Regions from separate parts of the Pseudomonas sp. Y3 TE3536 genome, predicted to be linked through region 1. Evidence: predicted binding sites of a transcription regulator. Region 1 holds the regulator's gene; each other region holds the start of a gene.
The links. The regulator FliA, encoded in region 1, starts transcription of late flagellar genes. The targets are predictions, from matches to a motif close to CTAAAGTTTNNNNNNNNNNNGCCGNTAA.
Positions count from the first base shown of each region.

Region 2: the regulator FliA is predicted to act here: its motif matches at 4,887-4,914, upstream of AB7M33_RS14645 (flagellar protein MotY).
Region 3: the regulator FliA is predicted to act here: its motif matches at 6,003-6,030, upstream of motA (flagellar motor stator protein MotA).

Region 1 is NZ_JBRJHU010000001.1:3,673,627-3,680,968, forward strand. It holds gene flhA (flagellar biosynthesis protein FlhA) at 1-194, shown strand, start outside; gene flhF (flagellar biosynthesis protein FlhF) at 206-1,513, shown strand; gene fleN (flagellar synthesis regulator FleN) at 1,607-2,440, shown strand; gene fliA (RNA polymerase sigma factor FliA) at 2,437-3,177, shown strand; gene AB7M33_RS16615 (chemotaxis response regulator CheY) at 3,295-3,669, shown strand; gene AB7M33_RS16620 (protein phosphatase CheZ) at 3,690-4,478, shown strand; gene AB7M33_RS16625 (chemotaxis protein CheA) at 4,491-6,710, shown strand; gene AB7M33_RS16630 (protein-glutamate methylesterase/protein-glutamine glutaminase) at 6,757-7,342, shown strand, end outside.
Region 2 is NZ_JBRJHU010000001.1:3,230,394-3,237,735, forward strand. It holds gene AB7M33_RS14610 (molybdopterin oxidoreductase family protein) at 1-743, shown strand, start outside; gene grxD (Grx4 family monothiol glutaredoxin) at 835-1,170, shown strand; gene bfr (bacterioferritin) at 1,227-1,700, opposite strand; gene AB7M33_RS14625 (bacterioferritin-associated ferredoxin) at 1,902-2,120, opposite strand; gene AB7M33_RS14630 (peroxiredoxin) at 2,331-2,933, shown strand; gene rnt (ribonuclease T) at 3,103-3,714, opposite strand; gene pyrC (dihydroorotase) at 3,774-4,820, opposite strand; gene AB7M33_RS14645 (flagellar protein MotY) at 4,951-5,907, shown strand; gene AB7M33_RS14650 (argininosuccinate synthase) at 6,396-7,342, shown strand, end outside.
Region 3 is NZ_JBRJHU010000001.1:2,549,872-2,557,213, forward strand. It holds gene AB7M33_RS11460 (AhpA/YtjB family protein) at 1-1,199, opposite strand, end outside; gene serB (phosphoserine phosphatase SerB) at 1,335-2,549, shown strand; gene asd (archaetidylserine decarboxylase) at 2,702-3,565, opposite strand; gene AB7M33_RS11475 (rhodanese-like domain-containing protein) at 3,575-4,384, opposite strand; gene AB7M33_RS11480 (HDOD domain-containing protein) at 4,429-5,964, opposite strand; gene motA (flagellar motor stator protein MotA) at 6,096-6,947, shown strand; gene motB (flagellar motor protein MotB) at 6,951-7,342, shown strand, end outside.

The DNA of each region.
Region 1 (7,342 bases):
GTTCGCTGATTGACGCGGCCCAGCGCCAAGAGATGCAAGGCCAGCCGGCCATTCTCCTGGTCGCCGGCCCGATCCGCGCCATGCTGTCGCGCTTCGGTCGCCTGGCTGTACCGAATTTGCATGTTCTGGCGTATCAGGAAATACCTGACAACAAGCAAGTCACCATCGTTGCCACCGTGGGCCCTAACGGCTGAGGTAGTGGATAATGCAAGTTAAGCGATTTTTCGCCGCCGATATGCGTCAGGCCATGAAGCTGGTCCGGGATGAGCTTGGCTCCGATGCCGCCATCATCGGTAACCGCCGCATCGCCGGTGGTGTCGAATTGACGGCCGCGCTGGACTACAAATTGTCCGCCCTGGCCCCGCGCGTACCCAACGCCGAGCTTGAAGAAGAGCTGCGCAAGACCCACACGCGCATTGCCACGGCCCAGGCCGAGCTGGACCAGCGCAGCGACACCAGCGACAACAACCGCCAATTGTTCGCCGGCCAGTCGCTGACGGCCTCCGAGCCGCTGGTCGAGCCCCACGTGGACGCCCCGGCACCTGCCGCCGCGCCGACCCCGGCGCCGGTTGACCCGCGCCTGTTCGATGCCATGCGCTCGGAGCTGTCGGGGCTGCGCGAGCTGCTGGAAGTGCAGCTCGGCTCGCTGGCCTGGAGCCAGCTGCAAGGCAGCAAGCCGCAGCAGGCCAACCTCTGGCGCCGCCTGCAACGCATCGGCCTGTCCGGCCCGATTGCCCGTGAACTGCTCGACCTCACGACTGAGATCGAAGAGCCACGCCAGGCCTGGCGCATGCTGCTGGCGCACCTGGCGCGGATGATCGAAATCCCCGAGGTAGAGCCGATTGAAGAGGGCGGTGTGATCGCCATGGTCGGCCCGGCCGGCATGGGCAAGACCACCACCCTGGCCAAGCTGGCTGCGCGCTACGTGCTCAAGTACGGCGCCCCGCAGTTGGCGCTGGTGAGCATGGACAGCTTCCGCATCGGTGCCCAGGAGCAGCTCAAGACCCTGGGGCGCATCCTCAATGTGCCGGTGACCTACGTCGACCCGGGCCAGTCCCTGGCCCAGGCGCTGGAACCGCTGCTGCGTAAACGCGTGGTGCTGATCGATACCGCTGGCCTGCAGGCCAGCGACCCGGCCCTGCGCATGCAGCTGGAAACCCTGGCCAGCCGTGGCATCGCCGCGAAGAATTACCTGGTGCTGGCAACCACCAGCCAGAAGCAGGTGCTGACCGCCGCCTACCACAGCTACAAGCGCTGTGGCCTGGCCGGCTGTATCCTGACCAAACTCGACGAAACGGCAAGCCTCGGCGACGTGCTGAGCCTTGCCATCAGTCATGAATTGCCGGTGGCCTACCTGACCGATGGGCCGCGCATTCCCGATGATTTGCACTTGCCCCGGGCGCACCAGCTGGTCACCCGTGCGGTCAATGTGCAGCAGCAGGACGAGCCCAGCGAAGAGGCCATGGCCGATATGTTCGCTGATCTCTATCACAACCCACGGCGAGCGGGTTGATGATGAAGTGTGTGCAACGTAGCTATGCCAAGGGGCACGCAGAATTGCCTCACGTGTGGCCTGAGTCCCAGCGAGACAAGGTAAAGAACAGACATGGGTAGCATGCATCCCGTACAGGTGATCGCCGTGACCGGTGGCAAAGGTGGCGTCGGCAAGACTAACGTTTCAGTGAACCTGTCTCTGGCGCTGGCCGAGCTTGGCCGCAGGGTCATGTTGCTGGACGCCGACCTGGGCCTGGCCAATGTCGACGTATTGCTAGGCCTGACCCCCAAACGCACCCTGGCCGACGTTATTGAAGGGCGCTGTGAGCTGCGCGATGTGATGCTGCAAGGCCCCGGCGGTGTGCGCATCGTACCGGCGGCCTCCGGCACCCAGAGCATGGTGCACCTGGCGCCGGCCCAGCACGCTGGCCTGATCCAGGCGTTCAGCGACGTCGGCGACAACCTCGACGTGCTGGTGATCGACACCGCTGCGGGTATCGGTGACTCGGTGGTCAGCTTCGTTCGCGCGGCCCAGGAAGTGCTGCTGGTGGTGTGCGACGAACCCACCTCGATCACCGACGCCTACGCACTGATCAAACTGCTCAACCGTGACTACGGCATGAACCGCTTCCGGGTGCTGGCCAACATGGCGCAGAGCCCGCAAGAAGGGCGCAACCTGTTCGCCAAGTTGACCAAGGTCACCGATCGCTTCCTAGACGTTGCCCTGCAGTATGTGGGCGCGGTGCCGTACGACGAGTGCGTGCGCAAGGCGGTGCAGAAGCAGCGCGCCGTGTACGAAGCGTTCCCGCGTTCCAAGTGTGCGTTGGCCTTCAAGGCCATTGCGCAGAAGGTCGACAGCTGGCCGTTGCCGGCCAACCCGCGCGGGCATCTGGAATTCTTCGTCGAGCGTCTGGTGCAGCCCACCAGCGCAGGACCGGTACTATGAATGCGAGCGGCTTCAAGATGTACAGCAGGGCGTCGAAAGACGCCCAGTACGAGCTGATCGAACGCTACGCCCCGCTGGTCAAGCGCATCGCCTATCACCTGTTGGCGCGGCTGCCGGCCAACGTCCAGGTCGAAGACCTGATCCAGGCCGGCATGATCGGCCTGCTGGAAGTGGCCAACAAGTATGACGCCAGCAAGGGCGCCAGCTTCGAGACCTACGCTGGCATCCGCATCCGCGGCGCCATGCTCGACGAGGTGCGCAAGGGCGATTGGGCACCGCGTTCGGTGCACCGCAATACCCGCATGGTCAGTGATGCAATGCGCGCCGTTGAAGCAAGAACCGGTCGCGACGCTAAAGATCACGAGGTTGCTGCCGAACTCCAATTGAGTCTCGATGATTACTACGGGATTTTGAACGATACCCTGGGCAGCCGGCTGTTCAGCTTCGACGACCTGTTGCAGGACGGCGAGCATGAAGGCCTGCACGAAGACGGCGCCAGTGGCCAGGTCGAACCGGCGCGGGGCCTTGAAGACGAGCGCTTCCAGGCTGCCCTGACCGATGCGATCGCCAACCTGCCAGAGCGCGAGCGGCTGGTGCTGGCGCTGTACTACGACGAAGAGCTGAACCTCAAGGAAATCGGTGAGGTGCTGGGCGTCAGCGAGTCGCGGGTAAGCCAGTTGCACAGCCAGTGCGCCGCACGTTTGCGCAGCCGTCTGGGTGAGTGGCGGGCGCGCTGAGCGCCAGCCGTTGCACTGAAGACGCTGCAGCCGTTTCACGTTGTGCCGAATTGAATGAATGCGTGCTCGGGGGCCGAGCGCGTTTGAGACTGCTTGGAGGTCTAATTGGACAAGAACATGAAAATCCTCATCGTTGACGACTTTTCGACGATGCGGCGGATCATCAAGAACCTGCTGCGTGATCTGGGCTTCACCAACACCGACGAAGCTGACGACGGCACCACTGCGTTGCCGATGCTGGAAAACGGCCACTACGACTTCCTGGTGACCGACTGGAACATGCCGGGCATGTCCGGTATCGACCTGCTGCGCAAAGTCCGCGCCAGCGAAAAGCTTAAAACCATGCCGGTACTGATGGTGACGGCCGAAGCCAAGCGCGACCAGATCATCGAAGCGGCCCAGGCCGGCGTCAATGGTTACGTGGTCAAGCCGTTCACCGCTCAGGTGCTCAAAGAAAAGATCGAGAAGATCTTCGAACGCGTCAACGGCTGAGTCACGTCAGGGGGCGCGCCATGGATTCATCACAAACGTCTTTGGGGGAGTTCGAATCGACCCTGAAGAAGCATGCCCAGGAGCTGGTCGAGAGCCTGGAGCGCGGGCGCTTCGGCGAGGCGGTGCAGCTGATTCATCAGCTGAACCAGACCCGCGACCGCGGCCTGTATCAGGAAGTCGGCAAGCTGACCCGTGAGCTGCACAGTGCGATCGTCAGTTTCCAGATCGACCCGCACATGCCGCAGGCCGAGGAGGTCTCGCAGATCACCGACGCCACCGAGCGCCTGTCCTATGTGGTCAAGCTGACCGAGGGTGCCGCTAACCGCACCATGGACCTGGTCGAGGAAAGCACGCCGGTGCTCAACGACCTGGCGGGTGAGGCCAAGGCCCTGAGCGTGGACTGGCAGCGCTTCATGCGCCGCGAAGTGGCCGCGCCGGAATTCCGTGACCTGGTCAAACGCGTCGACAGTTTCCTGACGCACAGCGCTGAAGGTAACCGCAAGGTCTCAGGCCACCTCAACGACATTCTGCTGGCTCAGGACTATCAAGACCTGACCGGGCAGGTGATCAAGCGGGTCACCGCGCTGGTCACCGAGGTGGAAAGCAACCTGCTCAAGCTCGTGCTGATGGCCAGTCAAGTCGACCGTTTTGCCGGTATCGAACATGACCACCAGCAGCTGCGTGCTGAAAAAGATCAAGAAAAACATCCGACTCGGGGTGAAGGTCCGCAGATTCATGCCGATAAGCGTGAAGACGTCGTGTCCGGTCAGGACGATGTCGATGATCTGCTGTCCAGTCTGGGTTTTTAAGGAGCACGTTTAATGAGCTTCGGCGCCGATGAAGAAATCCTTCAGGATTTCCTGGTAGAAGCCGGCGAAATTCTTGAGCAACTGTCCGAGCAACTGGTCGAGCTGGAAAGCCGACCGGATGATGCCGACCTGCTCAATGCCATTTTTCGCGGTTTCCACACTGTAAAAGGGGGCGCCGGCTTCCTCCAGCTCAACGAGCTGGTGGAGTGCTGCCATATCGCCGAGAACGTGTTCGACATCCTGCGCAAAGGTGAGCGCCGGGTCGACGCCGAATTGATGGACGTGGTGCTGGAGGCGCTGGACACGGTCAACAGCATGTTTGGCCAGGTCCGCGAGCGCAGCGAGGTCATCCCCGCTACCCCAGAACTGCTGGCGGCGTTGTCGCGCCTGGCCGAGCCTGCTGCTGCCGACGCAGTCGCAGCGCCTGCGGCTGCAGCCGAGCCGGTCGCCGCGGCGCCTGCCGAAGAGCCAGACATCACCGACAGCGAATTCGAGCAGCTGCTCGACTCGCTCGACGCGGTCAAGGCCCAGGCCGCTGCCGATGAGCAGATGCAAGGCGAAACCGTCAGCAGCGCCGGTGACGAAATCACCGACGCCGAATTCGAATCGTTGCTCGACCAGTTGCATGGCAAAGGCCAGTTCAGCGCGGAAGTCGCCGCTGAGCCTGTGGCCAGCGCTGCGGCCCCGGTCAGCGATGAAATCACCGATGAAGAGTTCGAGTCGCTGCTCGATCAGTTGCACGGCAAGGGCACCTTCCAGGCCGATGCCTTGCCGGCCGCCAATGCGCCAGCAGCGGCAGCGCCGCAAAGCGTTGCAGCGGCCAGCCCAACGAGTGACGAGATCAGCGAGCACGAGTTCGAAGCCTTGCTTGATGAGTTGCACGGCAAGGGCAAGTTCTCGGGTGACGCGGTCGCGGTCGAAGCGCCTGTCGCCGCCAAGGTCGAGAGCAAGCCGGTGGCCAAACCGGCACCTGCTCCAGCCGCCGCCCCAGCAGCTGCCAGCAAGCCCGCACCTGCGCCTCGCGCGCCGGCCCCAGCGGCAGAAAAACATGCGGTCAGCGAGGCGGAAACCACCGTGCGCGTCGACACTGCGCGCCTGGACGAGATCATGAACATGGTCGGCGAACTGGTGCTGGTGCGTAACCGCCTGGTGCGCCTGGGCTTGAACAGCGGTGACGAGGCCATGTCCAAGGCCGTGTCGAACCTCGACGTGGTCACCGCCGACCTGCAGACCGCGGTCATGAAGACCCGCATGCAGCCGATCAAGAAAGTCTTCGGCCGCTTCCCGCGCCTGGTTCGCGACCTGGCCCGCCAGCTCAAGAAAGAGATCAACCTGGAGCTGGTCGGTGAAGAAACCGACCTCGACAAGAACCTGGTCGAGGCCCTGGCCGACCCGTTGGTGCACTTGGTGCGCAACGCCGTCGACCATGGCGTCGAGATGCCCGACGAGCGTGAAGCCACCGGCAAGGCGCGTACGGGCCGGGTGGTGCTGTCGGCTGAACAGGAAGGCGACCATATCCTGTTGTCGATCTCTGATGACGGCAAGGGCATGGACCCCAACATCCTGCGCGCCAAGGCCGTGGAAAAGGGCCTGATGGACAAGGACGCCGCCGAGCGTCTGAGCGAGTCGGACTGCTACAACCTGATCTTCGCCCCGGGCTTCTCGACCAAGACCGAGATCTCTGACGTGTCTGGCCGTGGTGTCGGCATGGACGTGGTGAAGACCAAGATTTCCCAGCTCAATGGCTCGATCAACATCTACTCGGCCAAGGGCCAGGGTTCGAAGATCGTCATCAAGGTGCCGCTGACCCTGGCGATCATGCCGACCTTGATGGTGATGCTGGGCAACCAGGCCTTCGCCTTCCCGCTGGTCAACGTCAACGAGATCTTCCACCTTGACCTCTCGCGTACCAACGTGGTCGATGGCCAGGAAGTGGTGATCGTGCGCGACAAGGCATTGCCGCTGTTCTACCTCAAGCGCTGGCTGGTCCAGGGCCAGGTGCACGAAGAGCAGCACGAGGGCCATGTGGTGATCCTGTCGGTCGGCACCCAACGCATCGGCTTTGTCGTCGATCAACTGGTGGGCCAGGAAGAAGTGGTAATCAAGCCGCTGGGCAAGATGCTGCAGGGCACGCCGGGCATGTCCGGGGCCACGATCACCGGCGACGGTCGTATCGCGTTGATCCTCGACGTTCCGAGCATGCTCAAGCGTTACGCCGCGCGGCGTATTTGATTTCGGTGGCGCGCCCTGGCGGGTTGCGCCGCCTAATGGAGTGTTTATGGCAGTCAAGGTCCTGGTGGTGGATGATTCCGGTTTCTTCCGCCGCCGTGTCTCGGAAATCCTCTCGGCGGACCCGACGATCCAGGTAGTGGGTACCGCGACCAATGGCAAGGAAGCAATCGACCAGGCGCTGGCGCTCAAGCCCGATGTCATCACCATGGACTACGAAATGCCCATGATGGACGGCATCACCGCAGTGCGGCACATCATGCAGCGCTGCCCGACGCCGGTGTTGATGTTCTCTTCGCTGACCCATGAAGGCGCCCGGGTGACCCTCGACGCGCTGGATGCCGGTGCAGTGGATTACCTGCCGAAGAACTTCGAAGACATCTCGCGCAACCCCGAGAAGGTCAAGCAGATGCTGTGCGAAAAGGTGCATACCCTGTCGCGCAGCAACCGTCGTTTCGGCAGCTACAACCCAGCGCCTGCCGCTGCGCCGGTCACTACCATCAGCAGCCATGCGCCGACCAGCAGCTTCGCAAGCCCGGCCTCGGCCCCGGCGCGCACGGCACCGCCGGTACGCACCCCGGCCGCAGCGCCCGCGGCACATGCCCCGGCACCCAAGCGCAAACCTTACAAGCTGG
Region 2 (7,342 bases), 440 kb from region 1:
TGACGCGCTTCAACCGCGCGATACTCGCCAAGCCAGAAGGCGCGTTGCACGACTGGGAGATCTTTGTCGGCCTGGCCAAGGCCTTTGCCGAGCGTGCGGCAATGGAGCTCAAGCCGACCCTACCCCCGGCGCAGATGATCGACTGGGCTTTGCGCAAGGGGCGCTATGGTGATGAATCGGCCTGGAAGCTCTCGATCGAAACACTGGATCGACACCCCCACGGGCTCGACCTGGGGCCGCTAGGCGCCAATCTGCAAGCACGCCTGCGCACCGCCAGCCAGGCCATCGAGGCGGCCCCTCAGGTGCTGCTCGACGACTTGGCCAGGCTTGCCCGGCAGGCACCGTTGGCCGCTGGGGCGCTGTTGTTGATTGGCCGCCGCCATGTGCGCAGCAACAACTCATGGATGCACAACTTCCACCGGCTGGTCAAAGGCAAGCCGCGCCATCAGCTGTTGATGCACCCTGATGACCTGCTGCAACGGCAACTGCAGGATGGCCAGCGCGTGCGCATACGTTCGCGTACCGGCACCCTTGAGGTTGAAGTGCAGGCGTGTACCGACATGATGCCGGGCGTGGTCAGCCTGCCACACGGCTACGGCCATGGTCGCCAGGGCGTGCACCTGAAGGTCGCCCAGGGGCAACCCGGGGTCAGTGCCAATGACCTCACCGATGAGCGCTTGCGCGATCAGGTGTCGGGCAATGCCGCCCTCAATGGCGTGCCTGTGCACGTCGAGGCCGCCTGAGCAACGGCAAGGCCGAGCATACCGCTCGGCTTTCCGATACAATGCGTCACCGTGCCGACCATCGAGTCGGAAAGTTCAGACGAGGTGTTCCATGGATATCATCGAAACGATCAAAGAGCAGATTGCCAACAACACCATTCTGCTTTACATGAAAGGCTCGCCGAATGCCCCGCAGTGCGGGTTCTCGGCCAAGGCATCGCAAGCTGTGATGGGTTGTGGCGAGAAGTTCGCCTACGTCGACATCCTGCAGAACCCGGAAATCCGCGCCAACCTGCCCAAGTACGCCAACTGGCCAACCTTCCCGCAACTGTGGGTAGCAGGCGAGCTGGTCGGCGGTAGCGACATCATGCTGGAAATGTTTGAAAACGGTGAGCTGCAAACCCTGATCAAGGATGCTGCTGCCAAGGCGAAGGCTTCTGAAGCCTGATCCTCGAACGCCCATAAAAAAACCCGCTCATGGCGGGTTTTTTTATGGGCGGGATTTTACTCTTCGCCCATCTGCGACTGCAGGTAGTTCTCGATGCTGATCTTGTCGATCAGGCTCAGCTGGGTTTCCAGCCAATCGATGTGCTCTTCCTCGGACTCGAGGATGTCTTCGAGCATTTCACGGGAGCCGAAGTCACCAACGGTTTCGCAGTGAGCGATGGCGGCTTTCAGGTCGATCAGGCCTTTCTGTTCGATCTTCAGGTCGCACTCGAGCATTTCTTTGGTGTGCTCGCCGATCAGCAGCTTGCCCAGGTCCTGGACGTTCGGGATGCCTTCGAGGAAGAGAATACGCTTGATCAATTTGTCAGCGTGCTTCATCTCGTCGATGGATTCCTTGTACTCGTGCTTGCCGAGTTTGTTCAGGCCCCAATCTTCATACATGCGTGCGTGCAGGAAGTACTGGTTGATCGCGACCAGCTCGTTTCCGAGGATCTTGTTGAGATGCTGGATGACGCTTACGTCGCCTTTCATGACGGGTTCCTGCCCTGTAGAAGTGTGCCAATACAGAGAAGTTTGAGCCTGATACTTAGGGCTGTCAAACCTAAGTTATTGAATAATAAGTGAAAATGAATAGGAATAAGAATGTTTGTGAAGCGCGTTGGAGTGCTAAGTTATTGAATTGCGGGCATAAAAAAACCGGACGCTAGGTCCGGTTCTTCAAAATAGGGGGTTTCAAGCGGCAGTAAATTCTACCGGATAGGGCAGGGCAGCCTGGCTGACCTGAAGATCGGTCAAGGTCTCGCGGACCACTTGCTTGGCAAGGCAGGCACATTTACCGCATTGGCTGGCGACGTTGGTCGCGGCTCGAACTTCCTTGTAGCTGCAGCATCCGTCATAGATCGCATCGCGGATCTGTCCGTCGGTCACGCCGACACAAAGACACACATACATAAAGTCGGACCATCGCTGGTTGAGATGGTCTGGAGCTTAATGGTAATGAGAATGCTTGTCAAAAGACTTTCTGAGAGGGGCGTGCTTGAGCGACCGGCGGTTGGATTCGGTCTGTCATGAGAAGCCGTGTATGATGGTCGGCCTTTGTTGGATGTCGGGCAAGCCCGTCTGGCCCGGCAAACGGTTTTTCACCCTCATCAGGAGATAACAATGAGCGTACTCGTTGGTAAACAAGCCCCCGACTTCACCGTTCCCGCTGTACTGGGCACTGGCGAAATCGTCGACAGCTTCAACCTGGCCTCGGCCATCAAGGGCAAGTACGGCCTGGTGTTCTTCTACCCGCTGGACTTCACCTTCGTCTGCCCGTCCGAGCTGATCGCCCTGGACAACCGCATCCCAGACTTCCAGGCTCGCAACGTTGAAGTGATCGGCGTTTCGATCGACTCGCACTTCACCCACAACGCCTGGCGTAACACCCCGGTCAACAACGGCGGTATCGGCCAGGTGAAGTACACCCTGGCTGCCGACATGACCCACGAAATCTGCAAAGCCTACGACGTCGAGTCCGAAGGTGGCGTGGCCTTCCGTGGTGCCTTCCTGATCGACACCAACGGTGTTGTCCGTTCGCAGATCATCAACGACCTGCCACTGGGCCGTAACATGGACGAGCTGCTGCGTCTGGTTGACGCCCTGCAATTCCACGAAGAGCACGGCGAAGTCTGCCCTGCCAACTGGAAGAAAGGCGACAAAGGCATGAACGCTTCGCCAGAAGGCGTTGCTGCATACCTGAGCGAGAACGCTGGCAAGCTGTAATTGCCAAGCGCATAAAAAAACCGGCCCTGGTGGCCGGTTTTTTTGTGCCTGCATTTGGGACCGCTTCGCGCTCCTATCGCGACGCGAGGCCGCTCCTACAGGTACAGCATCTGTCTGTAGGAGCGGCCTTGTGTCGCGATGGGCCGCAAAGCGGCCCCAATATCTCCACTCAGTCGTTGAAATCGCGCCAGCCGCCCATTTCTTTCCAGCGGTTGACGATGCCGCAGAACAGCTCGGCCGTCTTCTCGGTGTCGTAACGCGCCGAATGCGCCTCACGCCCGTCAAAGTCGATGTCAGCACTCTGGCAGGCCCGCGCCAGCACGGTCTGGCCATACGCCAGGCCCGCCAGGGTGGCGGTGTCGAAGCTGGAGAACGGGTGGAAGGGGTTGCGCTTGAGGTCGTTGCGGTTGACCGCGGCATTGAGGAAGCCCAGGTCGAAGCTGCTGTTGTGGCCGACCAGGATTGCGCGCTTGCAGCCGTTGGCCTTGAGCGCCTTGCGCACGCCGCGGAAGATATCGGTCAGCGCGCTTTCTTCACTCACTGCCATGCGCAGCGGGTGGTCCAGCTTGATGCCGGTGAACTCCAGTGCGGCAGCCTCGATATTAGCCCCCTCGAACGGCTCTACCCGGTGGAAGTAGGTGTGTTCGGGGAACAGGAAGCCTTTCTCGTCCATGCCGATGGTGACGGCGGCAATTTCCAGCAAGGCATCGGTGGCGCTGTTGAAACCGCCGGTCTCGACATCCACCACCACTGGCAGGTAGCCACGGAAGCGCTCAGCCATCGGGTGGCGCGAGCCGCTGCCGGCCTGGCCGTCCTGATCGTCTTCGTAGAGGTCTTCGCTCACGCGTTTTCCTCCAGCAGGCGCCAGCGCAGCTTCTCGCCGGCACGCAGCGGTACCACGGTCTGCTCGCCAAACGGCAGGCTTTCAGGGGCAGTCCACTCTTCGCGGACCAGGGTGATGGTGTCGGTGTTCGCCGGCAGGCCATAGAAGGCCGGGCCGTGCAAGCTTGCAAAGCCTTCGAGTTTGTCCAGCGCGTTACGCTGCTCGAACGCTTCGGCGTACATCTCGATGGCCGCGTACGCGGTGTAGCAGCCGGCGCAACCGCAGGCCGCTTCCTTGGCGTGACGGGCGTGAGGGGCCGAGTCGGTGCCGAGGAAGAACTTCGGGCTGCCACTGGTGGCAGCATCCAGCAGCGCCACCTGGTGGGTGTTGCGCTTGAGGATCGGCAGGCAATAGAAGTGCGGGCGGATGCCGCCAACCAGCATGTGGTTGCGGTTGTACAGCAGGTGCTGGGCAGTAATGGTGGCACCGACGTTGGCCGAGGCCTCGGTGACGAACTGCGCGGCATCGCTGGTGGTGATGTGTTCGAACACCACTTTGAGCGTTGGGAAGCGTTCGACCACACGGCGCATGTGCTCGTCGATGAAGCGCTTCTCGCGATCGAACACGTCGATCTCGCTGCGGGTCACTTCACCGTGCACCAGCAGCGGCATACCAACGTCGGCCAGCGCTTCGATAGCGGGGAAGATGTTGTCGATGCTGGTCACGCCTGAATCGGAGTTAGTCGTGGCGCCGGCCGGGTACAGTTTGGCGGCGTACACGATACCGCTGGCCTTGGCCGCGCGGATGTCCTCGGGGCTGGTGCGGTCGGTGAGGTAAAGCACCATCAGCGGTTCGAAGCGGCTGCCGGCCGGGCGCGCGGCAAGGATGCGCTCACGGTAGGCGCCAGCTTCGACGGCATTGCGCACCGGCGGTACGAGGTTGGGCATGATGATGGCACGGGCGAAGGTACGCGCCACATCGCCAACGGTATGGGGCAGGACGGCACCATCGCGCAGATGGATGTGCCAGTCGTCGGGACGCAGGAGGGTCAGGCGATCGGACATTGGGGATTCCAGGCGGGTCGAACTCAAGGCCCAATGCTACCGGAAAACCCTGGGCCGAGCACGGCTATCAAGTTTTTCGGGTGGCGTCCGATACCCTGCAGGTAAGCCGTCAGAATTTGTGGAGCCGCCCGTGCGCCAGCGTTACCTAGCCCTGTTGACCCTGTTCGCCAGCCTGCCGGCCGGTGCACTGACTTTCCAGACGCGCATGGAGAACATTGCCTGGCAAGTCGAGGGCGACCAGTTCGAGTGCCGCCTGATCCAGCCGATCGACGGTTTTGGCAGTGGCGAATTCGTGCGCCGGGCCGGTGAGCTGCCGGTGTTCCAGCTGCGTTCGCACACTAACGCGCTGGGGGCTGGGTCTGCCACGTTGCTGGCCGCAGCGGCGCCTTGGCAGCCGGGGCGTGGTGATATCAACCTGGGTGTGGTGCGGATGGCGCGTAGCGGCGTGCTGTTCAGCTCGTCCCAGGGGCAGGCCGGCCGACTGATCAATGGTTTGCTCGATGGCCGCAGCACGGTGGTGCGCAACTACACCGGCGAGGCGGGGCGGGCAATGGAGGTGCGGGTACTGCCGGTGAGTTTCGCCAAGGCCTATAGCGACTACCAGGCCTGTGCCAGCAAGTTGCTGCCGATGAATTACGACCAGGTGAGGCAGACGCAGGTGGGCTTCCCGGGGGGCGGCATCGATCTGGACGATTCGGCTCGAGCCCGGCTGGACGTTGTGCTGGATTACATGAAGGCCGACCCGACGGTTAACCACATCGAGCTCGACGGGCACTCCGACAACAGCGGAAACCGCCTGACCAACCGTGACCTGTCGCGCCGCAGGGCAGTGGCAGTGGCGGACTACTTCAAGGCCCATGGCGTGCCCGAAGCGCAAATCACCGTGCGCTTCCATGGCGAGCGCTACCCATTGGCGAAGAACAACAATGCCGCTAACCGGGCCCGCAATCGGCGGGTGAGTATAGAGCTGGACCGGGTTGCGGAGGTTGAGAAACCGGTGGAGAAGCCGGTTGAGCAAACAGTGCCAGCTGCTGCTCCGGCGCCAGCTAGCCCGGCTGCCGTGGCGCCGGGGGCGAAGCTACCCTGAGGTCGTGGGGGCATGGCAGGTGATTGCTTCGGGGCCATTGGGGGTTCGCCACAACATTTTCAGCGCCTGTGAGATCGAGCGCCGCCCGCGCGGCGCTTCGCAGCACAAGGCTGCTCCTACAGTTGTTTCGGGCCAGTCACGCCTGTGAAGGCGGCGCGCGACCGCCTTGTTGGTCCGACTCGATAATGAGGTAGGCGCAAAGAGGGCCGCGCGCCCATGCCACAGGAAAAATTGGCCCGAAACAACTGTAGGAGCAGCCTTGTGCTGCGAAGCGCCGCGCGGGCGGCGCTCGATCTGACAGGCGCTACACCTCTCAAACCATGCCCCCGCATGCCCAGACCGCAATACCTCCCAAGCATCCATTCAGGCAACGTCGCGCCCTCGACAATTACTGTCGCTTTGTCGTCAGAAGCTGTCGCCCCACTGTAAATTTTTCCATAACGCCGTTAGAATCGACCCCTTTCCGTACAACCCCGTGGAGTGATGGCATGGCGGACGTAAATAAGGTCGTACTGGCGTATTCCGGCGGCCTTGATACTTCGGTGATTCTCAAGTGGCTGCAGGATACCTACAACTGCGAAGTGGTGACCTTCACCGCTGACCTGGGTCAGGGCGAGGAGGTCGAGCCGGCCCGTGCCAAGGCACAGGCAATGGGTGTGAAAGAGATCTACATCGACGACCTGCGCGAAGAATTCGTGCGTGACTTCGTGTTCCCGATGTTCCGCGCCAACACCGTCTACGAAGGCGAGTACCTGCTGGGTACCTCCATCGCCCGTCCGCTGATCGCCAAGCGCCTGATCGAAATCGCCAACGAAACCGGCGCCGACGCCATTTCCCACGGCGCGACCGGCAAAGGCAACGACCAGGTACGTTTCGAGCTGGGTGCCTACGCGCTCAAGCCGGGCGTCAAGGTCATCGCCCCATGGCGTGAGTGGGACCTGCTGTCCCGCGAGAAGCTGATGGACTACGCCGAGAAGCACGGCATCCCGATCGAGCGTCATGGCAAGAAGAAGTCGCCGTACTCGATGGACGCCAACCTGCTGCACATTTCCTACGAAGGCGGTGTCCTGGAAGATACCTGGACCGAGCACGAGGAAGACATGTGGCGCTGGAGCGTCTCCCCGGAGAACGCCCCGGACCAGGCTACCTACATCGAGCTGACCTACCGCAACGGTGACATCGTTGCCATCGATGGTGTCGAGAAGTCCCCGGCTACCGTCCTGGCTGACCTGAACCGCATCGGTGGTGCCAACGGCATCGGCCGTCTGGACATCGTCGAGAACCGTTACGTCGGCATGAAGTCGCGTGGCTGCTACGAGACCCCTGGCGGCACCATCATGCTGCGCGCCCACCGTGCGATCGAGTCGATCACCCTGGACCGCGAAGTTGCTCACCTGAAAGATGAGCTGATGCCGAAGTATGCCAGCCTGATCTA
Region 3 (7,342 bases), 1.1 Mb from region 1:
AGCTGCAGTTGCAGGGTAATGCCACTGTCCGCGACTTCGATCTGCAAGGCATGGCCCAGTGCGCGCAGCAGCTCGCCACAGCAGATCGCATTGGTCAGGTAGTCCTCGCCACAGTCGCGGCTGTGGAACAGCACCAGAGTACTGCCGTCGTTGAGCGTGTGGGTTTCGCCCTCATACAGCGAGGCGGCATGCTCCAGGCAGTCGCGGTAGCGCTCCAGCAACTCGGTCAGGCGCGTGCGCGGCAGGCGGCGCAGTTGCTCTTGCGAGCCGAGCTGCACGGCCAGCACAGCACTGTTTTGCGGCTCGTCAGACTCGAACGGCACCGCCTTCGGGGCGCTGTCCTCGTTGTCGAGCAACCCGGCGAAGGCTTCATCGTCCTCGTCGTCTGCCTGGGCGACAACCTTGGCGCGCGGTGCAGCCTTGGGGGCCGGTGGGGCTTCGTGCAGGTGCTCGAAGGTGTCTTCGTCGTCCTCGTCTTCCGGCTCTGGCTCGGGTTCAGGCGGTGGCGGCGGGGCCAGGCGAGTGTGCAACTGGCGGGCGATGTCACCGATCTCGTCCTGACGGTCGGTGGCCGGGGTGTAGGGGTGCGGGTCGCGCAGCCAGACACGCAGTTGCAGCAGCGGCAGGGTGATATGGCGGGCCTGGCGCAGGCTCAAGCTCAGTGCCAGGGCCAGCAGGATGGCGGCGAGAATGCCCATGCTTTGCAGGCTGATCAGCATCGGCTGCTGGAACTGGCCCATGTCCAGGCTGATGCGCAGCTGCCCGGCGGTGACGTCCTGGAAGGTGATCTTGGTCTGGTACAGGCCTTCGGCCTCGCCCAGCAGGCTGTTGCGCGGGCGCTGGCCAGCTTCGGCGAGGATGCGGTTGTCCACGCTGTAGATCGCCGCATGGGCCACCAAGGGGTTTTTCACCAGGTTACCCAGCAGCACGTTGAGGCTGAGGATGTCGTTGGACACCAGCAGCTCCGTGGCCGACGTGGCCGTCTGCGTGGTCAGGCTCTGGCCGAGCGCATCCGCCTGCTCGTGCATGGCCTGCTTGAACTGCAGGCCCATCACGCAGGCATAGATGACCAGCGCCAGCGCCACCAGGAAAATGTTGGTGAAGGCGATGCGCAGCGCCAGAGGGACGCGACGTTGACTCAGGGCACGATAGATCATCAGGAAGAAGTTGTCTGGCTTGACGGGGGTGGGCCGGTTCACAGAGCTCGGCTCTTAATGGCATAAAAGTGAGGGGCAGTATAGCGACCCCGGTTTTTTCGGCAAAGTATCGTTCGTGCCCGATGGTCACGGAAAATCGGTAGAATGCGCATTTTTCATCGAAGTCGGAGTCCGGTCTTGCGCGAAATCGTCCTGATCAACATCACAGGTGAAGACCGTCCCGGTCTCACCGCGGCCATCACCGGCGTCCTGCTGCAGGGTGGTGTGAACATCCTCGACATCGGCCTGGCGGTCATGCACGGCACCTTGTCGTTCGGCATTTTGGTCGATATCCCGGACAACGAAGTGGCCACCAACCTGCTGCAAAGCGTGCAGGCCAAGGCCCATGAGCTCAATCTGCAGGCACGCTACACGCCGATTTCCGAGGCCGATTACCAGCATTGGGCCGATGGCCACGGTGAGGCGCGTCATATCGTCACCCTGCTCAGCCGCAAGATCACCCCAGAGCAGTTGCAACGGGTCAGCGCGGTCATCAGCCAGTACGGCCTGACCATCGAGCGCATCGAGCGCCTGTCTGCCCGGGTGGGCCTGGACGCCGACACCGAGAAGGGCAAGGCGGCCGTCGAGATTTCCGTGCGCGGCGAGCCGAGCGATGCCCAGGCCTTGCGTGCAGACTTCTTTGCCCTGGCCGAAGCGCTGAGCATCGACATCGCCTTCCAGAAGGACGACCTGTTCCGTCGCAACCGCCGCCTGGCGGTGTTCGACATGGACTCGACGCTGATCGAGGCCGAGGTCATCGACGAACTGGCCAAGGCTGCCGGCGTCGGCGAGCAAGTGGCTGCAATCACCGAGCGGGCCATGCGCGGCGAGCTGGACTTCCGCGCCAGCTTCAAAGAGCGCATGGCGTTGCTCAAGGGCCTGGACGTGGGCGTGCTGGATGAGATCGGTGCCTCGCTGCGCCTGACCGAAGGTGCCGAGAACCTGTTCGCCGAGCTCAAGCGCCTGGGCTACAAGACTGCGATCCTGTCGGGTGGCTTTACGTATTTCGCCCGTCAGGTGCAGGCGCGCCTGGGCATTGATTACGTGTTCGCCAACGAGCTGGAAGTGGTCGACGGCAAGGTGACTGGCGTGGCCGTTGAGCCTATCGTCGATGCGCAGCGCAAAGCTGAGCTGCTGCAGCAGTTGGCCCGCGAAGAGGGCTTGCAACTGGACCAGACGATCGCCGTGGGTGATGGCGCCAATGACCTGCCGATGCTGTCGCTGGCGGGCCTGGGCGTGGCGTTCCGTGCCAAGCCGCTGGTACGTCAATCGGCCAAGCAGGCGATTTCGACCCTGGGGCTGGACGGTGTGCTGTACCTGCTGGGGCTGCGAGATCGCGACGCGCGCGGCTGATTCGAGATGTTGGGGCTGGTTTGCAGCCCTGATCTCTGTAGGAGCAGCCTTGCGCTGCGAAGAGGCCGGTGAAGCGGCGAAGATTTAGCTGTCTTCGCTGGCCTCTTCGCAGCACAAGGCTGCGCCTACAGGGGCATGTGTACTTGCTGGCCTCAGGCTTCGGCAGGCGCTGCCAGTAGCTGCCCCATGCGCACCGCCGAACCGGCACCCAGGCTTTCTGCCCATTTCACCTGCTCTGGCCCGAACAGCACGATGGCGGTCGAACCCAGTTTGAAGCGGCCCAGTTCGGCGCCTTTCTCCAAGTGGATCGGCGCGCGGCTGCCCTCGTCGTAACGGAAGGTCTTCAGCTCACGCTTGGGCGGGGTTACCAAGCCGGCCCAGACCGTCTCGATCGAAGCGACAATCATCGCACCCACCAGCACCACGGCCATCGGCCCACGCTCGGTGTCGAACAGGCACACCACACGCTCGTTACGGGCAAACAGCTCGGGGACGTTTTCTGCAGTGGTCTGGTTCACCGAGAACAGGCGGCCCGGCACATACACCATCTCGCGCAGGGTGCCGGCCAGCGGCATGTGCACACGGTGGTAGTCCTTCGGCGACAGGTAGATGGTGGCAAACTCACCGCCCATGAATGGCGCAGCCATTGCCGGATCGCCGCCCAACAGCTCTTGCGCGCTGAAACCGTGGCCCTTTGCCTGGAAGATACGGCCGTGTTCGATCGGGCCAAGCTGGCTGACCGCGCCGTCGGCCGGGCACAGGATGGCACCCGGCGTTTCGTCCAGCGGACGGGCGCCGGGCTTCAGGGCACGGGTGAAGAAGGCGTTGAAGTGTTCGTAAGCGCTCAGGTCTTCGACCAGGGCCTCGGACATGTTCACCTGGTAGCGCTTGGCAAACCAGGCGGTGAAGGCGTTTTTGAACCAGCGTGCACGGCACTCGGCAATGCAGCCGGCCAGCCGCGACAGCAGGTGGTGCGGCAGCAGGTACTGGCTGATGATGAACAAACGGGATTTCATGCAGGTTCCTTAGACTTCTACAGGCGTGTCCGGGTGGTTGCCCCATTCGCTCCACGAGCCGGCGTAGGCCTTGACGCGTGGGTAGCCGAGGGATTTGGCCACCAGGTAGGTGAAACCGGAGCGGCGGTGGGTCTGGCAGTGGGTGATCACTTCCTTGTCGGGGGTGATGCCCAGCTTTTCGAGGACGTCGGCGATGTCCTGGCGGATGCGCAGGTGGTCATTGAGGTCCATGCCGGCGGTCCACTCGAAGTTGATCGCGCCGGGGATATGACCGCCTTTGGCCGCCAGAACCTTTTCGCCGCTGTATTCCTGCGGGCCGCGGGCGTCCCAGATGACCAGGTCATCGGCGCCCAGGCGGCTTTGCAGGTATTCGCGGGTGGCGGTTGGCTCGCCATGCACGTGCAAGCGTACGGGCGTGTTGGCCGGCGCCGGTACGTCGGTCACCAGCGTGTCTGCCGGCCAGGCCTGGATACCACCATTGAGGTAGTGGTAAGCCTTGTGGCCGATCACGTCGAGCAACCAGATGAAGCGCCCGGCCCAGCCGCCGCCTTCATCGTCATACACCACATAGACGGCGTCGTCGCGGTGGCCGAGTTCGCTGAACAGTTTTTCCAGATCGCCCAAGGCCGGCAGCAGGCCGGGCGCAGGAGGCTGGCCCAGCTGGGTGCGCTTGCCCTCGACGAAGCGTGCGCCGGGGATATGGCCGCTGACATAGCGGTTGGCGCTGCTCAGGTCGACCAGGATCAGCTGTGGCGAATCCAGGCGCGGCAGCAGGTCTGCGGCTTCGATCACCAGGGGCAGGCCGGAAAAGTCAGTCATCCACGGTCTCCAGTGTGGAAAGAGGGGCGATTGTAGCGCAAGGCTCAGCCCTTGCGGTTGGCAAACACCGACAGCGCGCGCTCGATGCATTGCGCGGTTTTACCAAAGGCTTGCACGCTGATATCGGCCAATGGCCGGCAGCCCTGGTCGGCCACCATCAGCATCAGCACCTGATCGTTTACCGCCAGCGAGCGCAGCAGCACGTGCTCGCTGCGGAACAGGGCGCGCAGCGGGGCGGGCAGCAGGGCCGAGAACTGGCTGTGGTTTTCCGGGGTGATGCGCAACTGTCCGGCCTGGGCCATCAGCTTTTGCAGCAGTTTGTTTTGCGACACCTGCAGGGCCAGGGCTCCGGCCTCTTTGGGCAAGCCGGCGGCCTGCTGCACGCGCAGGTAGTCGCTGGCCTTGTCCAGGCTCAGCAGCAGGATGCGTTGCATGCCGCAGGCCAGCAGGGCTTCGCGGGCCTGGGTGGCCAGGTGCACGGTATTGGTGAACGGGCTGGGCTGGGCCAACAGGTCCTGGCACAGCTTGCGCCAGCGCGCCAGGTCGTCGCTATTGGGCGGTGGTGGGGCCAGCATGTCCGGGTGCGGGCGGCGCTGGTGCCAGGGCCAGATCAGTGCTTCAGCCGGGTGGAACAGGGCATGCCTGGCGTGGCGGCGGGCGCTGGCCGCGGCCTGCTGGTGCACTTGCTGCTGCACGTCTTCCAGCGAGGTTTGCAGGTAGAGCGCAGTCAGCAGCTGCCAGCGCAGCAAGTGCGGGTTGTCCCAGCCCACCTGCGCCGCCAGCGCAAGGTTGTTGGCCAGCAGCACGGTGTTGGCCGGCTGGTTGAACCAGCGGCGCAGGCCCGGCTCGGCATCCAGGCGGTGTTGCTGGCTGAGCAGGTCTTCGTCGCGGGCGATGCTCAGCACCTGGGCCAGTTGTTCGCGTTCTTCCAGCAGTAAGCGGTAACCCTGGGTTACCCACTGCGGCAGGCGCCAGTACTCCGCCATGGTCCGGCACAGCGCCATGATGCGCACGCCAAACAGCTCTTCTTCTACCTGGGCGGCGTCCTCGCCCTTGTGGATAACCCGCAGCTCCCAGGTGTCGAGCAGCTTGGGGTAGGCCAGTGCCAGCGGCCACAGGGGTGACAGGAACAGCAGGCTGCCCCAGTGAATTTCCTGCCACAGCCGTGCCAGGCGGCTGGCGAACAGGCCGCTGGCCTGCTGCGAAGCGTGCTGGCTGATCAGCTGGAACTGGCTGAGCACTGGCGGGATGTCTTCGACGGGCACGGAGGGCAGGCGCTTGAGCAACTGCTCGGTGCGGGCAAGGCCCAGCCGGTTAAGGGCGATTTCCAGGCTCTCGGCAGGCTCGGCCTGGCTGGCGTTGGTCGGGTGATTGGCCTCACGCAGCACGGAAAGCACCAATGCCGGGCTGTCCTGCATCAGTTCGGCGATGTCGCGCAGCGAGCGGCGGCTGTCATTGATGGCAGCGATTACCCGGTCGTGACTGTGCTTCGGCACGGGGATGCGGACACTCTCCAGCAGCTTTACCCAAGCCTCTAACGTACGCGGCGGCTGAGCGGGCACCTTGGTTTCAATTGGCATTTTGACATCAGTCCGAACTGGCTTTTCGCTTTGAGTGGCTATAGTCTGGCGCAGTTCTGCCGATAAGTAGAAGAAGAGTTTTAAAGCTCCCAGTCTCATACCCCGACCACGACAGCAAGTGCTTTGAACCTATGGCTAAAATTATCGGCATCATCGTCGTATTCGCGAGCGTGCTCGGCGGATACGTGCTCTCCCACGGCAAGATTGCGGCGCTGATCCAGCCGTTCGAAGTACTGATCATCGGCGGTGCGGCCTTCGGTGCATTCTTGCAGGCCAACCCTGGCCACATGACCATGCACGTCATCAAGAAGTCGATGAAGATGTTCGGCTCGCGCTTCTCCCATGCCTTCTACCTGGAAGTGCTGGGCCTGGTGTACGAGATCCTCAACAAGAGCCGTCGTGAAGGCATGATGGCCATCGAGAGTGATATCGAGGACGCCGCAGCCAGCCCGATCTTCGCCAAGTACCCCACCGTGCTGGCGGATGAGCGCATGACGGCGTTCGTCTGCGACTACTTGCGCATCATGTCCACCGGCAACATGGCCCCGCACGAGCTCGAAGGCTTGTTCGACATGGAGCTGCTGAGCATGAAGGAAGAGCTCGAACACCCCTCCCATGCGGTGACCGGCATTGCCGACGGCATGCCCGGCTTCGGTATCGTTGCGGCGGTACTGGGTATCGTGGTGACCATGGCTTCGCTCGGCGACGGCGACCAGGCGGCTATCGGCATGCACGTCGGTGCAGCGTTGGTCGGTACGTTCTTCGGTATCTTGGCGGCCTATGGCTTCTTCGGCCCCTTGGCCAAGTGCCTGGAGCACGATGCCAAGGAAGAGCTCAACCTTTATGAGTCGATCAAGGCCTCGCTGGTCGCGTCGGCCTCGGGCATGCCGCCGTCCCTGGCTGTGGAATTCGGGCGCAAGGTGCTCTACCCGAAACACCGCCCAAGTTTTGCCGAGCTGGAACAAGCGGTTCGCGGTCGCTGAGTCATGGAAAACAATCAGCCGATCATCATCAAGCGCGTCAAGCGCTTCGGCGGCGGCCATCATGGCGGCGCCTGGAAAATCGCCTTTGCCGACTTCGCCACGGCGATGATGGCGTTTTTCCTGGTGCTGTGGCTGTTATCCACAGCCACCCCCGAGCAGAAAATCGCCATTGCCGGTTACTTCCAGGACCCGATCGGCTTCTCCGAGAGTGGCACGCCCTACGTGATCGACCTGGGCGGCTCGCCCGAGATGGCGCCGGAAAAGACCATCAACCCTGAGGTGAAGACCGAGCCGACACAGGAGTCCACGGTTCAGCTGAACAAGGACCAGGTCGAGACCATGGCCGAACAGGTCGAGCGCGAGCGCCTTGAGCTGTTGTTGCAGGAACTGCAGAA